DNA from 4 places in the Massilia paldalensis genome. Region 1 is predicted to be linked to each of the others. Evidence: riboswitches for the same ligand, from Rfam matches in the RefSeq annotation. Region 1 holds a riboswitch; each other region holds the start of a gene.

Region 1 (5,112 bases):
ACTTCCAGGCCGCCGGCGGCCCGGGCTTCGTGATCCGCGAACTGCTGGACGCCGGCCTGGCCCACGAGGACGTCAACACCATCCTCGGCCGCGGCCTGCGCGCCCATTGCAAGGAACCGTTCCTGGACGGCGACAAGGTGGTCTGGAAGGACCTGCCGGCGCAAAGCGGCGACGAAGCCGTCGTGCGCCCGGCCTCGAACCCGTTCCGCGCGGACGGCGGCCTGATCCTCGTGAAGGGCAACCTGGGCCGCGCCGTGATGAAGGTCTCGGCCGTCAAGGAAGAGCACCACATCGTCGAGGCGCCGGCGCTGACCTTTGATTCGCAGGAAGACTTCATGCATGCCTACAAGGCCGGCAAGCTGAATCGCGACTTCGTCGCCGTACTCCGCTTCCAGGGCCCGCGCGCCAACGGCATGCCGGAACTGCACGCGCTGACCCCGGCGCTGGCGAACCTGCAGGACGCCGGCTACCACGTGGCGCTGGTCACCGACGGCCGCATGTCGGGCGCGTCGGGAAAGGTGCCGGCGGCGATCCACGTGTCGCCGGAAATCCTGGCCGGCGGTCCGCTGGGCCTGGTGCGCGACGGCGACATCATCCGCGTCGACGCGACCCAGGGCGTGCTGGAAGCGCTGGTGCCGGCCGACGTCTGGGCCGCGCGCAAGCAGGCCACGGCCGACCTGACGGCCAGCCACATCGGCATGGGCCGCGAACTGTTCGCCATCTTCCGCAACGCGACCAGCGCGGCAGAGGAGGGCGCGGCGACCTTCCCTTTGCCGTCCCCGAAGGACACGACCGTGCCCCTGCATGAAGGCGTCGACAGCGGCGACATCATGCCGGGATCCGACGAAGATTTCCTGATCCGTAAAAACAAGTGAGACGCCAATGACCACCGCTAACAACAACCTGCTCGACATCATGCGTTCGGCCGTCGTGATCCCCGTGATCGCGATCGACGATCCGGACCACGCCGTCCCCCTGGCCAAGGCGCTCGTCGCCGGCGGCATCCGCGTGCTCGAAGTGACGCTGCGCACGAAGCACGGCCTGGACGCGATCCGCGCGATGGCCCAGGTCGAAGGCGCGATCGTCGGCGTCGGCACCCTGACCCAGCCGGAAGAATTCGCCGCGGCGCGCGATGCGGGCGCCGTGTTCGGCGTCTCGCCGGGTCTGACGCCGGCGCTGATCGACGCCGCGAAAAAGAGCGGCCTGCCGCTGCTGCCGGGCTGCATGACCCCGTCCGAGGTGATGGTGGCGCGCGAAGCCGGCTTCAAGCAACTGAAGCTGTTCCCGGCCGTGCCGGCGGGTGGCGTGGGCATGCTCAAGGCGATCGCCGGCCCGCTGCCGGACGTGACCTTCTGCCCGACCGGCGGCATCTCGCAGGAGACGGCGCCGCAGTTCCTGGCGCTGAAGAACGTGGCCTGCGTGGGCGGCTCCTGGCTGACCCCGGCGGACGCGATGAAGACCGGCGACTGGGACCTGATCACCGACCTGGCCAGGTCGGCCGCCAGCCTGCGCGCTGCCTGAGGAAGTCGACAGCCCATGCGGCGCCTCGCGCGGCCGATGACCGCGAACGAGATCGGGATGGCGTCGCTGCTGTTCGGCGACGCCATCGACTATGGACGCGTGCGCGTCCATAACCGCCGCTACCTGCCGCTGGTCCAGCCGCGCAACTGCGCGATGACGCCCAACGGCAGCATCTATTTCCACCACTCCTGCTTCCTGCCCGACTACACGGCGGGCGACCCACCCACCATCCACTGGTTCATGCACGAGATGGTGCACGTGTGGCAGCACCAGCTGGGCTATCCCGTCAAGCTGCGCGGCGCCATCCGCATCGGCCTGTCGTACGGCTACGAGCTGCGGCCGGGCGCGCAGCTGTCGGACTACAATATGGAAGCCCAGGGCGACCTGCTGGCCGATTACTTCGCCCTGAAGCACATGCACCGCCCGCGCGTGATGCGCCAGCGCCGCCACGCGAGCCAGTTGCCGCTGTACGAGCAAGTCCTTTCGCGCTTCCTGGCCGATCCGTCGGACCGCGAGAACCTGCCGCGCGGGATGTCGCGCAAACTCATCCGCATTCCTGCCTGAGTCCGGGCCCGGACGGTCCGGGAGGACCCCGGCGTCGGATGATTGTCGGCATCGCAACTGCACCCTTATAATCGCCCCGTTTGGTGCCCGCGCGCTTTTCATGCGCGCAGTTAAACGGGAAACACATGGCTTGCCGGCGCCGCCGCCAGGCCAGGGTGTGCTGCCCCCGCAACGGTAAGCAAGCGTCGTCTCGCGACGACAGGCCGGCTCGATGACCACTGTGCGTTCGCATGGGAAGGTGAGCCGGTCCGCCTTGCCAGCCCGGATACCGGCCAGACGGGTGGTGCGTGCGTCGGCAGACGCGCGCGCTTTTCAATCGTGCCCACGGGGAGGTGGGCGGGATTGCGCTTCATTCATCCATCATGAAAAACACAATGATCCTCGCGATCGCGGGGGCGTCGTGCGCCATCGCGCATGCGCAAACCCAGGCCGGCAGCCAGACTGCGGAATCGACCGGACCCACTGGATTCACCAGCGCCGTCCACGTGCTGGGCCACTACGACAATGGCGTCGGCACGTCCGACGCCGCCAGCGAAGGCACCGTCACGGCGTCGCTGATCGCCAACCGTCCGGCCCTGCGTCCGGGCGAGATCCTCGAGTTCGTCCCCGGCGTCATCGTCACCCAGCATAGCGGCGACGGCAAGGCGAACCAGTACTTCCTGCGCGGCTTCAACCTGGACCACGGCACCGACTTCGCCACCTTCGTCGACGGCATGCCCGTCAATATGCGCACGCATGCGCACGGCCAGGGCTACACGGACCTGAACTTCCTGATCCCGGAACTCGTCGGCCGCGTCCATTACCGCAAGGGCCCGTACTACGCCGACGAAGGCGACTTCGCCTCGGCGGGCGCCGCGCACCTGGGGCTCGTCGACAAGCTCGATGCCGGCATCGCGGCGTTGACCGTGGGCGCGCACGACTTCCGTCGCGCCGTCGTCGCCGACTCGGCGGCCGCGGCGGGCGGCAACCTGCTGTATGCGCTGGAGCTGGCGCACAACGACGGCCCGTGGCAGGCGCCGGAAGCCTTCCACAAATCGTCGGCCCTGCTGCGCTACAGCACCACCATCGGCATCGACCGCTTCAGCGTCACGGCGATGGGCTACAAGGGCGGCTGGCATGCGACGAGCCAGGTGCCGCTGCGCGCCGTGCAGGACGGCGCCATCGATGCCTTCGGCGCCGTCGACCCGAGCGACGGCGGCCGCACGGCGCGCTACAGCCTGTCCACGGAATGGCGCCGCCGCACGCAGGACACGCTGACCGAGGCGCATGCCTATGCGCTGCGCTCCGACCTGGCGCTGTACAACGACTTCACCTACTTCCTCGACGACCCCGTGAACGGCGACCAGTTCCTGCAGACGGAACGGCGCAAGACGGCGGGCTTCGACGTTGCCCACACGTGGTTCGGCCAGCTCGCGGGCCGGCCCATGAACAATGCATTGGGCGTGCAGGGCCGCTTCGACCGCATCGCGCCGCTCGGCCTGTATGCGACGAGCGGGCAGCGCCTGCTGGACACGATCGCCGAATCGCGCGTGTCGGAATCGAGCGGCGCTGCCTGGTTCCAGAACACCGTGCAATGGACGCCATGGCTACGCTCCATCGCCGGCCTGCGCTACGACCGCTACCGTTTCGACGTCGCCAGCTCGATCGCGGACAACGCGGGCCGCGCTGACGACCACGTCGCCTCGCCCAAGCTGTCGCTCGTGTTCGGACCATGGGACAGGACAGAATTCTTCGCCAACTACGGCGAGGGCTTCCACAGCAACGACGCGCGCGGCACGACGGCGCGCCTGTCGCCGCGCGAACGGGTGCCGGTCGATCCGGTGACGCCGCTGGTCAAGACGCGCGGCGCCGAGATCGGCGCGCGCAGCGAGATCGTGCCGGGCCTGCAAAGCTCGGCGGCGCTGTGGACGCTGCGCTCGGCGTCCGAGCTCGTGTTCTCGGGCGATGCGGGCGACACGGCGCCCAGCCGCGCCAGCAAGCGTTCCGGCATCGAGTGGAACAACCATGTCGTGGCCAACCGCTGGCTGCTCCTGGACCTCGACCTGGCCTGGTCGCGCGCCCGCTACACCCAGTTCGATCCGGCCGGCGACCGCGTCCCCGGCTCGGTCGAGAAGGTGGCGTCGTTCGGCGCCACCGTCAACGACGTCGGGCCGTGGTCTGGCGCCTTCCAGATGCGCTACTTCGGACCGCGTCCCCTGGTCGAGGACGACAGCGTGCGCTCGGCCACGACGGCGATCGCCTACCTGCGCGTGGGCTACCGCGTCGACCGCCGCTGGCAACTGACGGCCGACGTGTTCAACCTGTTCGACCGCCAGGCCAGCGACGTCGACTACTACTACACGTCGCGCCTGCCGGGCGAGCCGGCGCAAGGCGTGGACGGCATCCACACGCACCCGGTGGAGCCGCGCACCGTGCGCCTGACGCTGCGCGCCAGCTTCTGAAGCAGCCGGGGCGGCGCCGGAGCTTGTGACCCGGCACCGTCCTGCACCGATCGCGGAGAGCCGTTATGCTCATGGCATTTCCCATTGCTTCGAGAGGACAGGCATGCATACCCCCTACAAGGCGCTCGTGGTCGGCGCCAGCGGCATCATCGGCAACGCCGTCGTGCAGGAACTGAAGGGACGTCCCGACTGGACGGTGCGCGCGCTGCCGCGCACCCTCGTGGATGGCGTCGAGAGCATCAAGGCCGACCTCACCGATGCCGCCGCCACCGCCCGCGCGCTCGAGGCGGCGCGCGACACCACCCACGTGTTCTACGCCGCGCTCAAGGGCGGCAGCGACCTGCTGGACGAGGAACGCATCAACGGCGGCATGCTGCGCAACCTGCTCGACGGCCTGAAGGCGGTCGGCGCGCCGCTGCAGCGCGTCGTGCACTACCAGGGTGCGAAGGTGTACGGCGTGCACCTGGGCCACGCCCACGCACCGTTCTACGAGGACGATCCGCGCCACGTCACGCCGAACTTCTACTATGCCCAGGAAGACCTGCTGCGCGAGCGCGGCGCGGCCGGCGACTTCGCCTGGTCGATC
Region 2 (5,112 bases), on a different contig from region 1:
TGCATCTGGTCGAGCTTGCCGAGCGCTTCCAGCGTCAGGTACAGGCGGGCTTCCGGATCGGCCGGTCCCGTGAACGGGAAGTGGACGCGGCGCAGCACGATGCGGTCGCCCTGCTGGCGCACCCAGACCTCCAGTCCCGGCTCCAGCGCATTGCACACCGGGCAGTGGTACATGAAGAATTCGATGACCTCGACCTTCTTGCCGGCCGCCTGCACGGGCTGCGGCTGGGCCAGCGTGACGTAGTCGACGCCGTTCTGGGGCGCGCTCGGCGACGCCAGCGCGAGGATGGAGAGGGACAGGCAGGCGCCGAGGACGGCGGTACGCAGCAGACGCATGGGGTTCCTTCGGATTCTTGTAGGAACCCGAAGCGTACCATTCACTACGGGAAATATTACTTAAGCAATCTTTAAGGCTGGGCCCGAGGCTGGCCCTGTGGCCGCGTCTGTGGCTGCGTCTGCTGCTGCGCCGGTGCCCTGCGGCGGTCGTAGCGGTGGCCCGCATTCGGATCGTCCGGCCTCACGTGGGTGAAGCCGTACCACAGGTGCTCCCACCAGTGCTCGCGCGATTGCACGGTGAGCAGGCACTGGCGGTCGATCTCGGCCTTGAACAGCGGATCCCGGCACTGCTTCGACGCCAGCGCATTGCGCTGGTTCTCCGCATTGATGAGCGCAATGGCCAGCCAGAACACCAGGCCGGCGAGCACCACCACGAGGCCCCAGGCCACATGGTTGACATGGCTGGACTCGTACAAGTCCTCGTCTTCCGGCTTGGACTTGTCGTAGATCCTCAGGATCTTGCCTTCGATATCGCTCATTCGATCGTTTCGCTCATTACTTCGTTTTTGCAGCCTTGGCGACGAGCGCGTCCATGACCTGCAGGGTTTCCTGGAACAGCTGCTGCTCGTTGCCGGACTTGGTGGAGTTGTACACCTGCGCCGGCGAGGTCTGGTACTTGCCGTCGATGACGATGGTCGGCGCGCCGTCGACCTTGTAGTCGGTGGTGAGCTGCTGCAGGCGGCGCAGCTTGGTCGTCACGCCGAACGAGTTCCAGGCGTCGGTAAAGGCCTTGCGGTCCAGGCCGTTCTTGGCGGCCCAGTCGATGATCGTGTCGTCGCGGTTCAGGCGCACGCGGTCGACGTGGATCGCCTTGAACACCTTGGCATGCATCTGGTCGACCTTGCCCATTGCCTCGAGCGTCAGGTACAGGTGCGCTTCCGGATCGGCGGGACCGCCGGCCGGGATGTGGATGCGGCGCAGCACGATATTGTCACCCTGCTTTTTGACCCACTGTTCGAACATCGGTTCCAGCGCATTGCAGTGCGGGCAGTGGTACATGAAGAACTCGATCACCTCGACCTTCTTGCCGCTGGCCTGCACCGGTTGCGGCTGGGCGAGCGTCACGTACTCGACGCCGTTCGTCGGCGCCGTCGGCGAGGCAAACGCGGTGCTGGCGACGAGGCTGGCGGCAATCAGGGCAAAACGCAGGGAACGCATAGTTATCCTTCTAGGGTGAGTTGATCGAACGACCGGAGATTACCACTTTTTCGCGGCCCAGCCTTAGCCGGGGCTTATTTTTGCATTTGCTTACCGAAGTAACCAACATTCGGGGTCAGAGCACATTTCTGGCCAAATTCGGGGTCAGAGCACATTTTTGGACAATAGTTCTGTGGCCACTTTCGTATCGCCGTTCGATTCCTGATATGCCATCAGCGGACGGGCAGCCAACCAAGTCGCAAGATGCAACCTTTAGCTTAAAGTGCTCTGACCCCGAATTTTCCCGATATTGTGCTCTGACCCCGAATTAGGGGTTAGAAGTCGTAGCGCGCCGACAGTTTCAGCTGGCGGCCGTCGCTCGGGTAGATGCCGGAGCGGCAGCCGAAGGCGTTGCTGAAGTAGTGGCGGTCGGCCAGGTTCAGCCCCGCCGCCGCCAGTTCCCAGGCGCCCAGCTTGATCGCGTAGCGCGCGTCGACGGTGGCGTAGGACGGGATGCGTGCGGCGCAGGCGTTGGTGAAGTCGCTGCCGTAGCGCTGGCTGTCGACCCACTGCACGCCGGCATCGGCCGACTGGCCATTGCCCGGCACCCAGGAAACGCGTGCCGTCAGCACGTTCTTCGGCACCAGCACCAGCTCGCGGCCCGCGTTCGGACCGTCGGTGAACTTGGCGACCACGTGCTGCAGGTGGGCGCTGGCGCGCCAGTCGCGGGCGATGGCGGCCTCGGCGTCGATCTCGACGCCTTCGCGGCGGGTCGGGTCGAGGTTGGTGTTGGCGCCCCAGCCGCCCAGCAGCGTCGGGTCGTAGAAGATCTCGTTGTTCAGCTTGTGGCGGAAGGCGCGCGCCGTCAGCTTGCGCCGGGCGTCGCCCAGGGTCGCGCCGAATTCCAGGTCGTGCGAGGTCTGCGCCTCGAGGATGTCGGCGCTGTCGCGGTAGCCGTTCTCGTCGACGTTGGCCACGCGGTAGCTCTGCCCCGCCTTGACATACAGTTCCAGCAGCGGCTGCACGCGGTAGCTGGCCTGCGCTTCCCAGGCGTTCTGCGACTGCGAGCGGTCTTCCGCCGCCGCGCCCGCCAGCACGTCGGCGTAGTCCTTGTCGAAGGTCTCGTGGCGCGCGCCGATGGCGATGCGGCCGTCGTGGGCCGGGTCGAAGCGCAGCTCGTTGCGGAAGTACACGGCCTTCGAGGTCTGGCTCGCGTCCGCGCTGGAGAAGTCGGATGTCGTCTCGCGCTTCCAGCGGATCGCGTCGACGCCGACCACCAGCTCGTCGAGCATGCCGCCGACGGCGCCGACCCAGCGCGCGCGCGGCGAGAACTGGTCCTGGCGGCCGTCGTAGGCGCTGATCGAGGTGTAGTCGGTGAGGTAGTTGGAACGCACCCTGCGCTCGCGATGCGACAGTTCGGCGGCCAGGTCGACGTTGCCGATGCGGTATTCGCCGAAGGCGCTGACGCGGTCGGTGTCGAGCGAGCCGAAGTCCTTCTGCGTCAGCGACTGACGCGGATTGTCGTCGAACTGTTCCAGCGTCAGCGAGCCCGGCAGGCGCGAATCCTGGCGCGCGCTTTCCACGCGCAGGCCGGCGCGGCCGCCGTCGAAGCGGGTCTGCACGCCCAGCGAGAACGTGGTCTGGTCGAAGTCGCTGTTGTCGCGGTAGTTATTGCTGCCCTGGCGCGCGATGCTCAGGTCGGCGCCGACGGGGCCGGTGACGGCCGACAGCGAGGCGCGTACGTCGTGCTCGCGGAACTGCCCGGCCTCGGCGAACACGGAACCGTGCAAGCCCTGCTCGCGCGCGCGGCGCGTATGGATCTGGATCACGCCGCCGGTGGCGCCTTCGCCGTACAGCACGCTGCCGCCGCCGCGCACGATCTCGATGCGTTCGACGGTGTCGATGGGAATCGTCGACAGCACGGTATTGGCGAGTTCGTTCTCGTTCAGGCGCACGCCGTCGACCATGATCACCATGTTCTGCGCGCTGTTGGTGCCGAAGCCGCGCAGGTCGAGCGCGAAGTCGGGCGAGGAATCCAGGCTCTGGCGGCCGAACACGCCGCCGATCTTGCGGATGGCGGCATTGACGTCGTTGACGCCGGCGCGGCGGATGTCGTCCTGGGTGATGACGGTGGCGCCGATCGGCTGGAGCTGGTCGACGCTCGGGAAGCGGGCGCCCGTGATGACGACGGTGGACGGATCGGACTGGGCCATGGCGGAGGCGCCCAGCAGGGCGGACAGGGCGAAGGCGCAGGCCAGCGCGAGCGGCTTGACGGCCGGCGCGCTACCGGAGGAGGCAGCTTGGTTCATTGAGTATTGTTCGAATTCGGTCGTTTGCACCGGCGCGCGTCCCCGCACGCCGGCAAGCATGGAAGCGGCGGCGCACGGCCGGCTTCCCCCTCGTCTGGCCGGTATCCGGGCTGGCAAGACGGACCGCCCCGCCTTCCCGTGCGCGCGGCGCGGTGGCTGTCGGGGTGGCTTGTCGCGGCATGGGGCCATGCGGCGATGCTTGCTTACCGTTGCGGGGGCAGCACAGGTTGGCGCGTCGCCGGGGGCGGACGCGCTCCATGTTTCCCGTTTAACTTGCGCGAGACGCGCGGGAGCACCAGAACCGGCGAATTATACCTGCCCATTCGCCGTCCTCCCATGCATTCCAGCCAGGGTTTCGCGCATTCCATCGCAAAAACCGCCTGTTCGCCCGGCAACTCCTCTATAGTCGTCACAACAACATGATACGAAGGGGTTCTTGCATGCGTTTGCGTTTCAACCCGACGCCCGGAGGCTGGCTGCGCGCCGGCGCCATCGGCGTATTGCTGGCAGCGGGCGCCGTGGGCGTCACCATCGCCGCCAACCACCTGGCCGCGCCCGCGACACCATCGGCCGCGTCCGCCGCCGTTCCCGCGGCGCCGGCCCCGTCCGCCGACGGCATCGCGCTGGCCGCACCGGACGCCGCCGCCGTGCGTGTGGCGAGCAGCCCGGATGCCTGGGGCGGGATCCGCACGGGCACGGAAGCGACGCTGTCCGACCGCGTCGTCCACTACGACATCGACGCCACCCTCGACCCGGACAAGCACACGGTGACAGGCCGCCAGAAGCTCACCTGGCGCAACCGGAGCCAGGTGGCCGTGAAAAGCGTTTACCTGCACCTGTACATGAATGCCTTCGAAGGCAGCGGCAGCACCTTCTTCACCGAGAAGCTGCAGCGCGACGCCGCGTTCCGCTCCGGCGTCGACATCAAGGAAGGCGAATGGGGCCACATCGCGCTGCAATCGGTGGCCCAGGCCGGCGCCAGGGTGCCCTGGACCTTCGTCCACCCGGACAACGGCCCCGCCACCGACCACACCGTCGTGCGCTTCGACCTGCCCGCCGCCGTGGCGCCGGGCGCGTCCACGACGCTGGACATCGACTTCCTAACCAAGCTGCCGCGCGTGATGGCGCGCACCGGCTACTTCGGCAGTTTCCACCTGGTGGGCCAGTGGTTCCCGAAGATCGGCGTGCTGGAACTGCCGGGCGAACGGGGCGCCACCGCGCCGCGCTGGAACGTCCACGAGTTCCACCTGAATTCCGAGTTCTACGCCGACTTCGGCAGCTACGACGTGCGCATCACGGCGCCCAAGGCCTATACCGTCGGCGCCACCGGC
Region 3 (5,112 bases), on a different contig from region 1:
CTGAAGGCGGCCGAACTGCGCAAAGTGCTGCTGATCGACGGCTTCATTGTCAGCAGCGCCCTGCTGGTCGCCGCGCGCGTGGCCCCGGCCATCCTCGATTACTGCGTGTTCGCGCACTGCTCGGACGAAGCGGGCCACCGCCGCATGCTCGGCCAGCTGGGCGCCGCCCCGCTGCTGCAGCTGGGCCTGCGCCTGGGCGAAGGCACCGGTGCCGCGCTGGCGCTGCCGCTGCTGCATGCGGCCGCCAACTTCCTGGCGCAGATGGCGACGTTCGCGTCGGCGAGCGTCAGCGAAAAAACGGCCGACGCCTGAGCCCGACCGGTCGCGCCGCCATGCAGCAGGTCCGCCTCTTCTTCATTGCGCTGCAATTCTTCACGCGGCTGCCGATCCCGGCGTGGGTCGGCTTCGAGGCGAGCTGGCTGCAGCATGCGTCGCGTTACTTCCCGCTGGTCGGCTGCGTGGTCGGCGTCATCGCCGCGGCCGTCTACTTCGCGGCCGCGCTGGTCCTGCCCGCGCCGGCGGCGGCCGTGCTGTCGACCGCGGCGTCGATCTATGTCACGGGCGCCTTCCACGAAGACGGGTTCGCCGACACCTGCGATGGCCTGGGCGGCGGCATGACGCGCGAGCGCGTGCTGGACATCATGAAGGATTCGCGCGTCGGCGCCTACGGCGCGATCGGCGTCGTCTGCATGCTGGCCGCGAAGCTGGTACTGCTCGCCGCCTTGCCCCCGCTGCTGGCCGTGGCCGCGTTGTGCCTCGCCCACCCGCTGTCGCGCCTGGCCGCGACCTCGCTCATCTGGAAGCTTGACTACGTGCGCGGCGAAGGCAAGGCCAAGCCGCTCGCCCAGCAGATGCGCACCGGCGAAATCGCCATCGCCGCATTCACCTGCGTCCTGCCGGCAGCCGTGCTGCTGGCCGCGGGCTGGATGACCGCCGGCGCCGTGCTGGCGGCCATCCTGGCGGCCGCCGGCGCCACGCTGTGGCTGGGCCGCAAATTCGTGGTGCGCCTGGGCGGCTACACGGGCGACTGCCTGGGCGCCGTGCAGCAGCTGGCCGAGGTGGCGATCTACGCCGCGATCCTGGCGACGCTGGGCCACGGCGCCTGGCCCGCATGAAACTGCACCTGCTGCGCCATCCGCGCCCCGCCGTCGAGCACGGCCTGTGCTATGGCGCCAGCGACGTGCCGGCGGATGCCGCCGCGCTGGACCAGGTACTGGCCGCGCTGCGGGAAGCCGGCTTGCCCGGCGACCTGCCCGTCTACACGAGTCCCCTGCGGCGTTGCCGCGACCTGGCCAGCGCGCTCACGCCCGCCGCATTGTACGTCGATGCGCGCCTGGCCGAGATGGATTTCGGCGCCTGGGAGATGCGGCCGTGGTCGGCGATCCCGCGCGCGGACGTCGACGCCTGGAACGCCGACCTGCTCCACTACCGCCCCGGCGGCGCCGAGAACGTGATGGACGTGGCGCGCCGCGTGGCTGCCTTCCGCGCCGGGCTGCTGGCCGCAGGGGCCGCCGAAGCGCTGGTGATCTGCCACGCCGGCACCATTCGCCTGCTGCTGGCGATGCGGCCCGGCTTGTCGCTCGAACAGGCTGCGCTGGAAGCAGCCAGCACGCCACACCGCATCGGCTACGGCCAGTTGCAGGTACTGGACATCGCCTAAAACCCTTATAATGGCGCCGTTTTGGTGCTCGCGCCCGTATTCTCGGGCGCAGTTAAACGGGAAACACGACGTTGTCGCCGCATCGGCGCAACGCAAGGTGTGCTGCCCCCGCAACGGTAAGCAAGTGCCGCATCGCGAACGTCTTCGCGCGGCAACCGTCCCCACGACCACTGTGCTTCGCATGGGAAGGTCGGACGGCCATACTCGCCAGCCCGGATACCGGCCAAAAGGTGGAAGCGCGCGCGCACGACTGTCTGCGCGCGTTTCTGTTCATCTGGCTGACGGGGACGTCGGCCGGTTGTCCGACTTTAGAACATCATGCATCTTCAAGTTTCACGCCTGGCAGCCGCGGTGGCGCTCGCATTCGCCATTGCCTCCCCTTGCGCCTTCGCCGATACCGCCAACCCCGAGACCGTCGTCGTCACCGCGTCGCGCACACCGCAGCGCGCCGAGGACGTGATCGCCGACGTCACCGTCATCGGGCGCGACGAGATCACCCGCTCGGGACTGGGTTCCGTGGCCGACGTGCTGCGCCGCCAGCGCGGCATCGAGATCGTCCGCAACGGCGGCGCCGGCACCAATACCAGCGTCTACCTGCGCGGCTCGAACGCGAACCAGGTCGTCGTGCTGGTCGACGGCGTACGCGTCGGCTCCTCGACCACGGGCAGCGCCAGCTGGAACGCGATTCCGCTGTCCTCGATCGACCACATCGAGGTCGTCTACGGCCCCCTGAGCTCCCTGTACGGCGCCGACGCGATCGGCGGCGTGGTGCAGATCTTCACCCGCAAGAGCGACGGCCAGCCGGCATTCGTCGCCAGCGGTGGCGGCGGCACCTATGGCAGCAACCAGTACGACGCCGGTGTTTCCGGATCCACCGGCGGCGAGCATTCGGTCAGCTATGCGCTGAGCGGCACCCACGAGGAATCGCGGGGTTTCAACGCCACCCGGCCGGGCGTGGGCAGCAGCTACAACCGCGACGACGACGGCTATACCCGCAACAGCTTCAACGGCCGCGTCGCGTTGCAGGTCGCGCCGGGGCACGAGATCGGCGCCCAGCTGCTCAAGAGCCGCCTGAACGCGCAATACGACAACGGCAGCGCCGCCTACGACACGCATAACCTGCAGGAGCTGGAAAGCTATGCGGTGTTCGCCAACGACCGTATCCTGCCCTGGTGGCACAGCACCCTGCAGGCCGCGCGCTCGAACGACAAGTCGGGCAGCTTCACGGCGTCCGGCATCAGCCGGATCAATACGCGCCAGGACGAGTACACCTGGCAGAACACCTTCGACGTCGGCCCGGACACGCTGCAGGTGCTGGTCGGCCACCGCAAGGAAGACGTATTGTCCAGCTCCAGCGCGGCCCTGACCCGCGCACGCATCACCAATTCGGTGGCGGCGTCGTACGACATGCGCCGCGGCAGCCACCTGGTCGACGTCAGCGTGCGCAACGACCACTCCGTGTACGGCTCGAAGACGACCGGCGCGGCCGGCTACGGCTACGAGTTCAGCAAGGACCTGCGCGCCACCGCCAGCGTCGGCACCAGCTTCCGCGCGCCGACCTTCAATGAGCTGTACTACCCCGGCTACGGCCTGCCGACCAACAAGCCGGAACAGGGCAAGAACGCCGAGGTCGGCCTGCGCTGGCAGGTGGCCGGAACGGAGCTGAAGGCGAACTACTACCACAACCGCCTGACCGACCTGCTCGTCAACGTCACGCCCTGCCCCGGCGCCGCCACCGGCAGCTGCGCCTACAACGTCAATCGCGCCACGCTGGAAGGCCTGACGCTGGAAGCCGAGCGCCGCTTCGGCAACCTGGACCTGCGCGCCAGCGCCGACGTCCAGGATCCGCGCGACGACACCACGGACAAGCGACTGGCCCGCCGCGCCAAGCGCCATGCCACGCTGGCGGCCGACTATACGGTCGGTCCCGTCGCCGTCGGCGCCGAGGTGCAGGGTTCGGGCGATCGCTTCGACGACGCCGCCAACCGCAACCGCCTGGGCGGCTACGGTCTCGTGAACCTGTACACTAGCTGGCACGTCAGCCCCGACTGGTCGCTGCTGCTGCGCGTGGAAAACGTCGGCGACAAGCGCTACGAGCTGGCGCGCAACTACCGTACCGCCGGCCAGACCTGGTTCGCGGCGCTGCGCTACGGCATCCGCTAACCATCGACCCGCCCTCGTCCACGCATGCAAGCCACCGCCCCCCTTCGCCGCCGCGCCGTCCTCATCGTCGGCGTCCTCGCCTGCCTGTCCATCGCCAGCCTGCTCGTGGCCGGCATGAGCGGCTCGGTCGCGGTGGCGCCCGCGGAGTTGCCGGGGGCGGTGATGCAGGCGCTGGACGGACGCACGGACACGCTGGCCGCTTCCCTCGTCGCGCTGCGCGCCACCCGCGCGCTGATGGCCTTCGTGACGGGCGGCGCGCTGGCCCTGGCCGGCGTCATGATGCAGGCGCTGCTGCGCAACCCGCTGGCCGATCCGTACGTGCTGGGCATATCCGCCGGCGCCTCCGTCGGCGCGCTCTTCGCCCTGCTGATGATGTGCGCGGCGGCCACCGTCGACGCGGCGGCGATCGCCGGTGCCGTCGCCATCTCGCTGCTGCTGTACGTGCTGGCGCGGCGCGACCTGCGCCATGGTAGCGCCGCGGAAGGCGGCAGTTCGCAGTTGCTGCTGACGGGCGTGATCCTGATGTCGGCCAGCATGGCCCTCGTCACGCTGATGCTGTCCATCGCGCCGGAAAGCCGCCTGCGCAGCATGGTGTTCTGGATGATCGGCGATTTGTCCGGCGTGCCGCTGCGCCTGCTCCCCTGGATCGTGCTGGCCGTGGGCCTGGCGTTCGCGCTGCGCAATGCGCGCGCGCTGAACATGCTGGCCCTGCATGCGGACAGCGCGGCCACGCTGGGCATCCGCGTCGGCGCACTGCGCAAGGGCCTGTTCTTCATCTCGGCCCTGTTGACCGCGAGCGCCGTGAACTCGGCCGGCTCGATCGGCTTCGTCGGCCTGATCGTGCCGCATGCCTGCCGCTTCGCGTTCGGCCCCGACCACCGCGTGCTGATTCCGTCGGCGGTGCTGGCGGGCGGCGGCCTGCTGGTGCTGTGCGATACCCTGGCGCGTACCGTGATCGCGCCGACGCAGCTGCCGGTGGGCGCCATCACCGCGCTGATCGGCGCGCCCGTCTTCCTCTACCAATTGCACCAGCTGCGCAAATGAACCCGATGATCGTCACCCGCGCATTGACCCTGCAGGTCGCCGGCCGCACCCTCGTGCAGGACCTGGACTGGCAGGTCGGCGCCGGCGAATGCTGGAGCATCATCGGCCGCAACGGCGCTGGCAAGAGCACGCTGATGCGCACGCTGGCCGGGCTGCAGGCGCCAGCATCCGGGACCATCGAGATCGACGGCCGCGCGCTGCCCGACTGGCCGCTCGAAGCGCTGGCGCGCCAGCGCGCCTACCTG
Region 4 (5,112 bases), on a different contig from region 1:
ATGACGACATTCCGTTCTAAGCTTCCCGAGCGACGGTTCTGATCAAGCCCAGTGCATCATCGATGCACTGGGCTTTTTCTTGTCTGCTTGTTTCACTTGCCGCGCGGGCCAGGGACATGGCTATGCCTGCCGGGCAAACGAAAACCCCGGCGGATAACGGTGATACCCATCGAAATCCGCCTTCCCGACGGGCACGCCGGCCTGGCGCGCGATGGCATACACCATCGAATAATGGAAGAAGAAGTTCGGCACCGCATACATCAGGTAATAGTCCCAGCCGGACAGGTCCAGTTCGGCGAAGCCCGCGGTCGTGTGCACGTCCAGCGCATCGATCCGGCCGAAGTCGGCATCCGGAATCTCGGATAGATAGCGCACCGTCGCTGCCAGCTCGGACTGCACGGACGGCAGCGTGAGCTCGCCATCGGCAAAGGAAACGATCTCGCGGCCGGCGAGTGGACAACTGGTGCGCAAGGTAAAGCCGATCGCCGTCCTGGCCTGTTGCAGCAAGGGTGCCATGTCCGGATGCAGGCGCTTGCCGGCGACATCGCCGTCGAAGTCCGCAACACGCTGCAGGAGTGCCTCCAACCTGTCGAGGTAATGAAGAAAGAGCCGTGTGGGCGGGATCATGAGATGGGTTTCCAATGGCATGCTGTCTTGGCAATGCCACTATAGTGGAACTCGCTGTCGTCCAACAGCAAAAAGCCCCGCGTCTTGCGATCGCGGGGCTTTCTTTTTTATCGACCAGCAGGCTTATGCGTCGGCTGCGCCCGCAGCGCCGGCATCGCCGCCCAGGTCCGAGAAGCGGGTCAGGTGCTGGATGATGAACCAGCTCTGCAGCTCGTTGGTACGGACGATCTCGCTGACGATCAGGTCGTTGGTGCCGTCGTCGCCGGCTTCGTCGGCGGCGCGGGCCAGCGGGCGGGCGTCGAGCAGGATGGTTTCATGGGCGTCTGCCAGGCGGTCGAGCTGGGCGCGCGCCGTTTCGCGGCCACGCGGAGCACGGGCGATCGACGACTCGCTGGCGATGTCGCCGGGCAGGGCGAAGGTCACGCCGCCCAGGGTCTGGATGCGCTCGGCGATCGAGTCCATCAGCGTCACTTGTTCTTCGTAATGCTTGTCGAACAGCAGGTGCAGTTCGTAGAAGGTGGCGCCGGAGGTCTGCCAGTGGGCTTTCTTGTAGGCGTCGCGCAGGGCCATCGTGTGGGCCAGCATGCGGTTCAGGGCGCGCACGCTCTGCGAACGGGTCTGGGCGTCCAGGCCGATGCGCACGGGGGCCAGTGCGCCGAATTCTTGGACGACGTTGTCGTCGGAGGATTTGTCAGTCATGTTGGGTCTCGCTTCAGGTTGGTTAAGTGGCAGCGATGCAATGCATGGGTGAATTCCGGTCCATTAGCTTGCCATGAAGTTGACGAATCTACACTGATCCAAAGATCAGCGGCGCCACGTCCGTCGCTATGGCTGATAGCGAGGGAAGCGTGCTTTTCCGGACCACTTCGGGCCGGTGTCGACCAGCCACAAGCGGTCACGGCAATACTGGCATCCCGTTCCTGCTCGGTGGTAATATCACCATTTGGGTGCGCCATGTCCGCTTGGGGATGGCGTTAAACGGGAAACCGGTGACACCGCCTCGCGCGGCCATTCCGGTGCAGCCCCCGCTGCTGTAAGCCTGACGACTCCGTCGATATGCCACTGCGATTGCCATCGCGGGAAGGGATGGGGAAGGATGAAGGCGAGCCAGAATACCGGCCCAAAGAATCGTTAGCACCATTCCCCGGGGTGTCGGGAAGCCGCTGTCGACCTGCTGCTGCCTCCGTGCATCCAGCCCCGTCGGCCGTCCTTTTCCCCGTCATGGTGTCCACATCGACCATTCGACGGGAGGTTTCGAATGCATATCATGGAAGGTTTCCTGCCGCCGGCGCACGCGCTCGGCTGGGCAGCCGTCTCCGTTCCCTTTCTGGCCGTCGGCCTGCGCAGCATGGGGCGCGACCTGCAGGCGCATCCCGAGCGGCGCATGCTGCTGGGCGTGGCCGCCGCGTTTGCCTTCCTGCTGTCCGCCCTGAAGCTGCCGTCGGTGACGGGCAGCTGCTCGCATCCCACCGGCGTCGGCCTCGGCGCGCTGCTGTTCGGTCCCGCCGCGATGGTGCCGGTGGGCGTCGTCGTGCTGCTGTTCCAGGCGCTGCTGCTGGCCCACGGCGGCCTGACCACGCTCGGCGCCAACGTGTTCTCGATGGCCATCGTTGGTCCCTTCGTCTCCTACGGCGTGTTCCGCGCGGCCGCTTCCCTAGGCCTGTCGCGCAGCGCCGCCGTGTTCCTCGCCGCCTGCCTGGGCGACCTGGCGACCTATGTGACCACCTCCGTGCAGCTGGCCTGGGCGTTTCCCGATCCGGTCGGCGGCATCCAGGCATCGTTCCTCAAGTTCGCCGGCATCTTCGCGCTGACCCAGGTGCCGATCGCCATCAGCGAAGGCCTGCTCACCGTGCTGGTGGTGAACGCGATGGCGCGCTTCAACGCGCACGAATTGCGCGCGCTGCCCGTGATGGCGCTGCGCGGGAGGAAGGAAGCATGAAGGTGCGCACCGGATTGACCTGGCTGGCCATCGTGCTGCTGACGGTGCTGCCGCTGTGGTTTGCCGCCGCGCCGCCGGCCGAACCGGGGGCGGAAGTGCCGTCCGTCTTCGGCGGCGCCGACGAGCGCGCCCAGCAAGCCATCGGCACCATCGCGCCGCATTACCGGCCCTGGTTCGCTCCCGTGTTCGAGCCGGCCAGCAGCGAGATCGCCTCGCTGCTGTTCGCGCTGCAGGCGGCCGCGGGCGCCGGCGTGATCGGCTTCTGGCTCGGCATGTCGGTGGCGCGCGAACGTGCGCGCCGTGCCGAGGGCTCGAAACAGGAACCCCGTGCTGATTGAGACGGTCGCTTATGCCAGCCGCTGGCGCACCGTGGCGCCGGCGGCCAAGGCGCTGTTCGCGCTGGCCGGCGTGATGGCCGCCTGGAGCGCGCGCGGTCCCGCCATGCTCGCGCTGCTCGCTGCGGTGCTGGTGCTGGTCGCGCTGCTCGGCGCGCGCGTGCCGCCGCGCGCCTATCTGGCGGTGGCGCTGCCGCCGCTCGGCTTTCTGCTGCTGTCCTGCCTGACGATGCTGGTCGGCCCCGACGCGCACGGCCGCTGGGGCTGGAACGGCGCCATGCTGGCGGCCGTCGCGCACACGGCGCTGCGTTCGCTCGCCGTGCTGGCGGCGCTGCTGGGCCTCGTCCTCACGACGCCGATGCCGGACCTGCTGGCACTGCTGCGCCGCCTGCGCACGCCCGAGCTGCTGCTCGACCTGATGGCGCTGTGCTACCGCATGCTGTTCGTGCTGCGCCAGGCCTGGGACGAGGGCGTGACGGCCCAGGGCGCGCGCCTGGGCTACCGCGGCTGGCGCCACGCCTGGCGCTCGACGGGGCTGCTGGCCGGCCAGATGGCCGTGCAGGTGTGGCAGCGCGCGGCCGCCCTGCAGATGGCGGCGGACGCGCGCGGCTATCAAGGCAGCCTGCGCTTCCTGCCGGCCGAGTATCCGGATGCGCGGCGCCACACGGTTGTCGCGGCGCTGGCCGGCGCCGCGCTGATCGCGCTGGCATGGGGGGATCGTCTGTGAGTTCGCCTGTAACCCCGCTGCTGGCATTGGAATCCGTCGACCACGTCTACCCGGACGGCAGCACGGGCCTGCGCGATTGCAGCCTGGCGCTGGGCCGCGGCCGCCGTCATGCGCTGCTGGGCGCGAACGGCGCCGGCAAGACCACCGTGCTGCAGCACTTGAACGGCCTGCTGCGCCCGAGCGCGGGCCTGCTGCGCTGGGATGGCACGCCGTTCGACTACGGCCGCGCGGGCCTGGCCGAATTGCGCCGCCGCGTGGGCCTCGTGTTCCAGAACCCGGACCGCCAGCTGTTCTCGGCCCGGGTCGAGGAGGACGTCTCGTTCGGCCCGCTGAACCTGGGCCTGGATGCCGCCACCGTGCGCGCGCGCGTGGCTGCCGCGCTGGACGCCGTCGGCCTGCGCGACCATGCCCAGCGCGCCGTGCACCACCTGAGTTTCGGCCAGAAGAAGCGCGTCTGCATCGCGGGCGTGCTGGCGATGGCACCGGACGTGCTGCTGCTGGACGAACCGATGGCCGGCCTGGACGCTCCCATGCAGCTGGAACTGGCCTCCTTGCTGGACCGCCTGGCGGCACAGGGCGTCACCGTGCTGCTGTCCACCCACGACGTCGATTTCGCCTACCGCTGGGCCGACGATATCCACGTCATGGCCGAGGGCCGCTGCATCGCTTCCGGCCCGGCACGGGACATGGCGGCGCGCGCCGACGTGCTGGCCGCGGCCGGGCAGCGCATGCCGCAGGCGCTGGCGCTGCATGCGGCGCTGGTGGCGCGCGGCGTGCTGCCGGCCGGGCCCGCGCCGCGCAGCGTCGACGCGCTGCTCGACCACCTATCAGGAGAACTCCCCGCATGACACAAGCATCGTTCGGCAAGATCTGGTTCGTGGGCGCCGGTCCCGGCGACCCGGAACTCATCACGGTCAAGGGCCAGAAGCTGCTGTCCCGCGCCGGCGCCGTGCTGTTCGCCGGCTCGCTGGTCGACCGCGCAGCCACGCTGTACGCGCCGCCCGGCGCCGCCATCCGCGATTCCAAGGACATGACGCTGGAAGAAATGACCGCGTGGCTGATCGACCAGGCCGGCCGCCACGAGACCGTCGTGCGCCTGCAGACGGGCGACCCGGGCCTGTACGGCGCGCTGATCGAGATGGCGCGCCCGCTCGGCGAGGCCGGCATCGACTGGGCCGTGGTGCCGGGCGTGTCCTCGGCCATGGCCTCGATGGCGGCCGCCGGCGAATCGATGACGCTGCCGGAGGTGACGCAGACGGTGATCCTCACGCGCGTCGAAGGCCGCACGCCGATGCCCGAAGGCGAAGACCTGGCCAGCCTGGCCGCGCACCGCACCACGCTGTGCATCTTCCTGTCGATCACGCTGATGTACAAGGTCGAGGCGGCGCTGCGCGCGGCCGGCTGGCCGGACGATGCGCCGATGCTGGTCGTGCACAAGGCCAGCTGGCCCGGCGAGGAAAAAATCATCCGCGGCACGCTGGCCG

What was found. A riboswitch is a leader RNA that binds a small molecule or an ion and turns the genes downstream of it on or off. The one in region 1 is predicted to bind cobalamin.
Region 2: it holds a riboswitch for cobalamin, as region 1 does, so the genes downstream of both, ACI1V7_RS12340 (TonB-dependent receptor family protein) here and ACI1V7_RS01185 (TonB-dependent receptor) in region 1, are expected to answer to the same signal.
Region 3: it holds a riboswitch for cobalamin, as region 1 does, so the genes downstream of both, ACI1V7_RS27660 (TonB-dependent receptor domain-containing protein) here and ACI1V7_RS01185 (TonB-dependent receptor) in region 1, are expected to answer to the same signal.
Region 4: it holds a riboswitch for cobalamin, as region 1 does, so the genes downstream of both, ACI1V7_RS15110 (energy-coupling factor ABC transporter permease) here and ACI1V7_RS01185 (TonB-dependent receptor) in region 1, are expected to answer to the same signal.

Annotation. Positions count from the first base shown of each region.
Region 1 covers NZ_JBJCIU010000001.1:256,418-261,529, forward strand. Annotated here, with positions in the region: gene edd (phosphogluconate dehydratase) at 1-875, shown strand, start outside; gene eda (bifunctional 4-hydroxy-2-oxoglutarate aldolase/2-dehydro-3-deoxy-phosphogluconate aldolase) at 883-1,521, shown strand; gene ACI1V7_RS01180 (Rhs element Vgr protein) at 1,537-2,085, shown strand; cobalamin riboswitch at 2,150-2,376, shown strand; gene ACI1V7_RS01185 (TonB-dependent receptor) at 2,460-4,526, shown strand; gene ACI1V7_RS01190 (SDR family oxidoreductase) at 4,630-5,112, shown strand, end outside.
Region 2 covers NZ_JBJCIU010000002.1:578,016-583,127, reverse strand. Annotated here, with positions in the region: gene ACI1V7_RS12355 (thiol:disulfide interchange protein DsbA/DsbL) at 1-335, opposite strand, end outside; gene ACI1V7_RS12350 (hypothetical protein) at 407-814, opposite strand; gene ACI1V7_RS12345 (thiol:disulfide interchange protein DsbA/DsbL) at 831-1,493, opposite strand; gene ACI1V7_RS12340 (TonB-dependent receptor family protein) at 1,808-3,781, opposite strand; cobalamin riboswitch at 3,861-4,096, opposite strand; gene ACI1V7_RS12335 (M1 family metallopeptidase) at 4,222-5,112, shown strand, end outside.
Region 3 covers NZ_JBJCIU010000014.1:14,322-19,433, reverse strand. Annotated here, with positions in the region: gene cobT (nicotinate-nucleotide--dimethylbenzimidazole phosphoribosyltransferase) at 1-312, shown strand, start outside; gene ACI1V7_RS27670 (adenosylcobinamide-GDP ribazoletransferase) at 333-1,115, shown strand; gene ACI1V7_RS27665 (histidine phosphatase family protein) at 1,112-1,660, shown strand; cobalamin riboswitch at 1,666-1,902, shown strand; gene ACI1V7_RS27660 (TonB-dependent receptor domain-containing protein) at 1,979-3,823, shown strand; gene ACI1V7_RS27655 (FecCD family ABC transporter permease) at 3,848-4,867, shown strand; gene ACI1V7_RS27650 (ABC transporter ATP-binding protein) at 4,873-5,112, shown strand, end outside.
Region 4 covers NZ_JBJCIU010000003.1:88,306-93,417, reverse strand. Annotated here, with positions in the region: gene ssb (single-stranded DNA-binding protein) at 1-20, shown strand, start outside; gene ACI1V7_RS15120 (DUF1993 domain-containing protein) at 121-648, opposite strand; gene ACI1V7_RS15115 (Dps family protein) at 751-1,326, opposite strand; cobalamin riboswitch at 1,556-1,765, shown strand; gene ACI1V7_RS15110 (energy-coupling factor ABC transporter permease) at 1,886-2,566, shown strand; gene ACI1V7_RS15105 (energy-coupling factor ABC transporter substrate-binding protein) at 2,563-2,904, shown strand; gene cbiQ (cobalt ECF transporter T component CbiQ) at 2,894-3,628, shown strand; gene ACI1V7_RS15095 (energy-coupling factor ABC transporter ATP-binding protein) at 3,625-4,476, shown strand; gene cobM (precorrin-4 C(11)-methyltransferase) at 4,473-5,112, shown strand, end outside.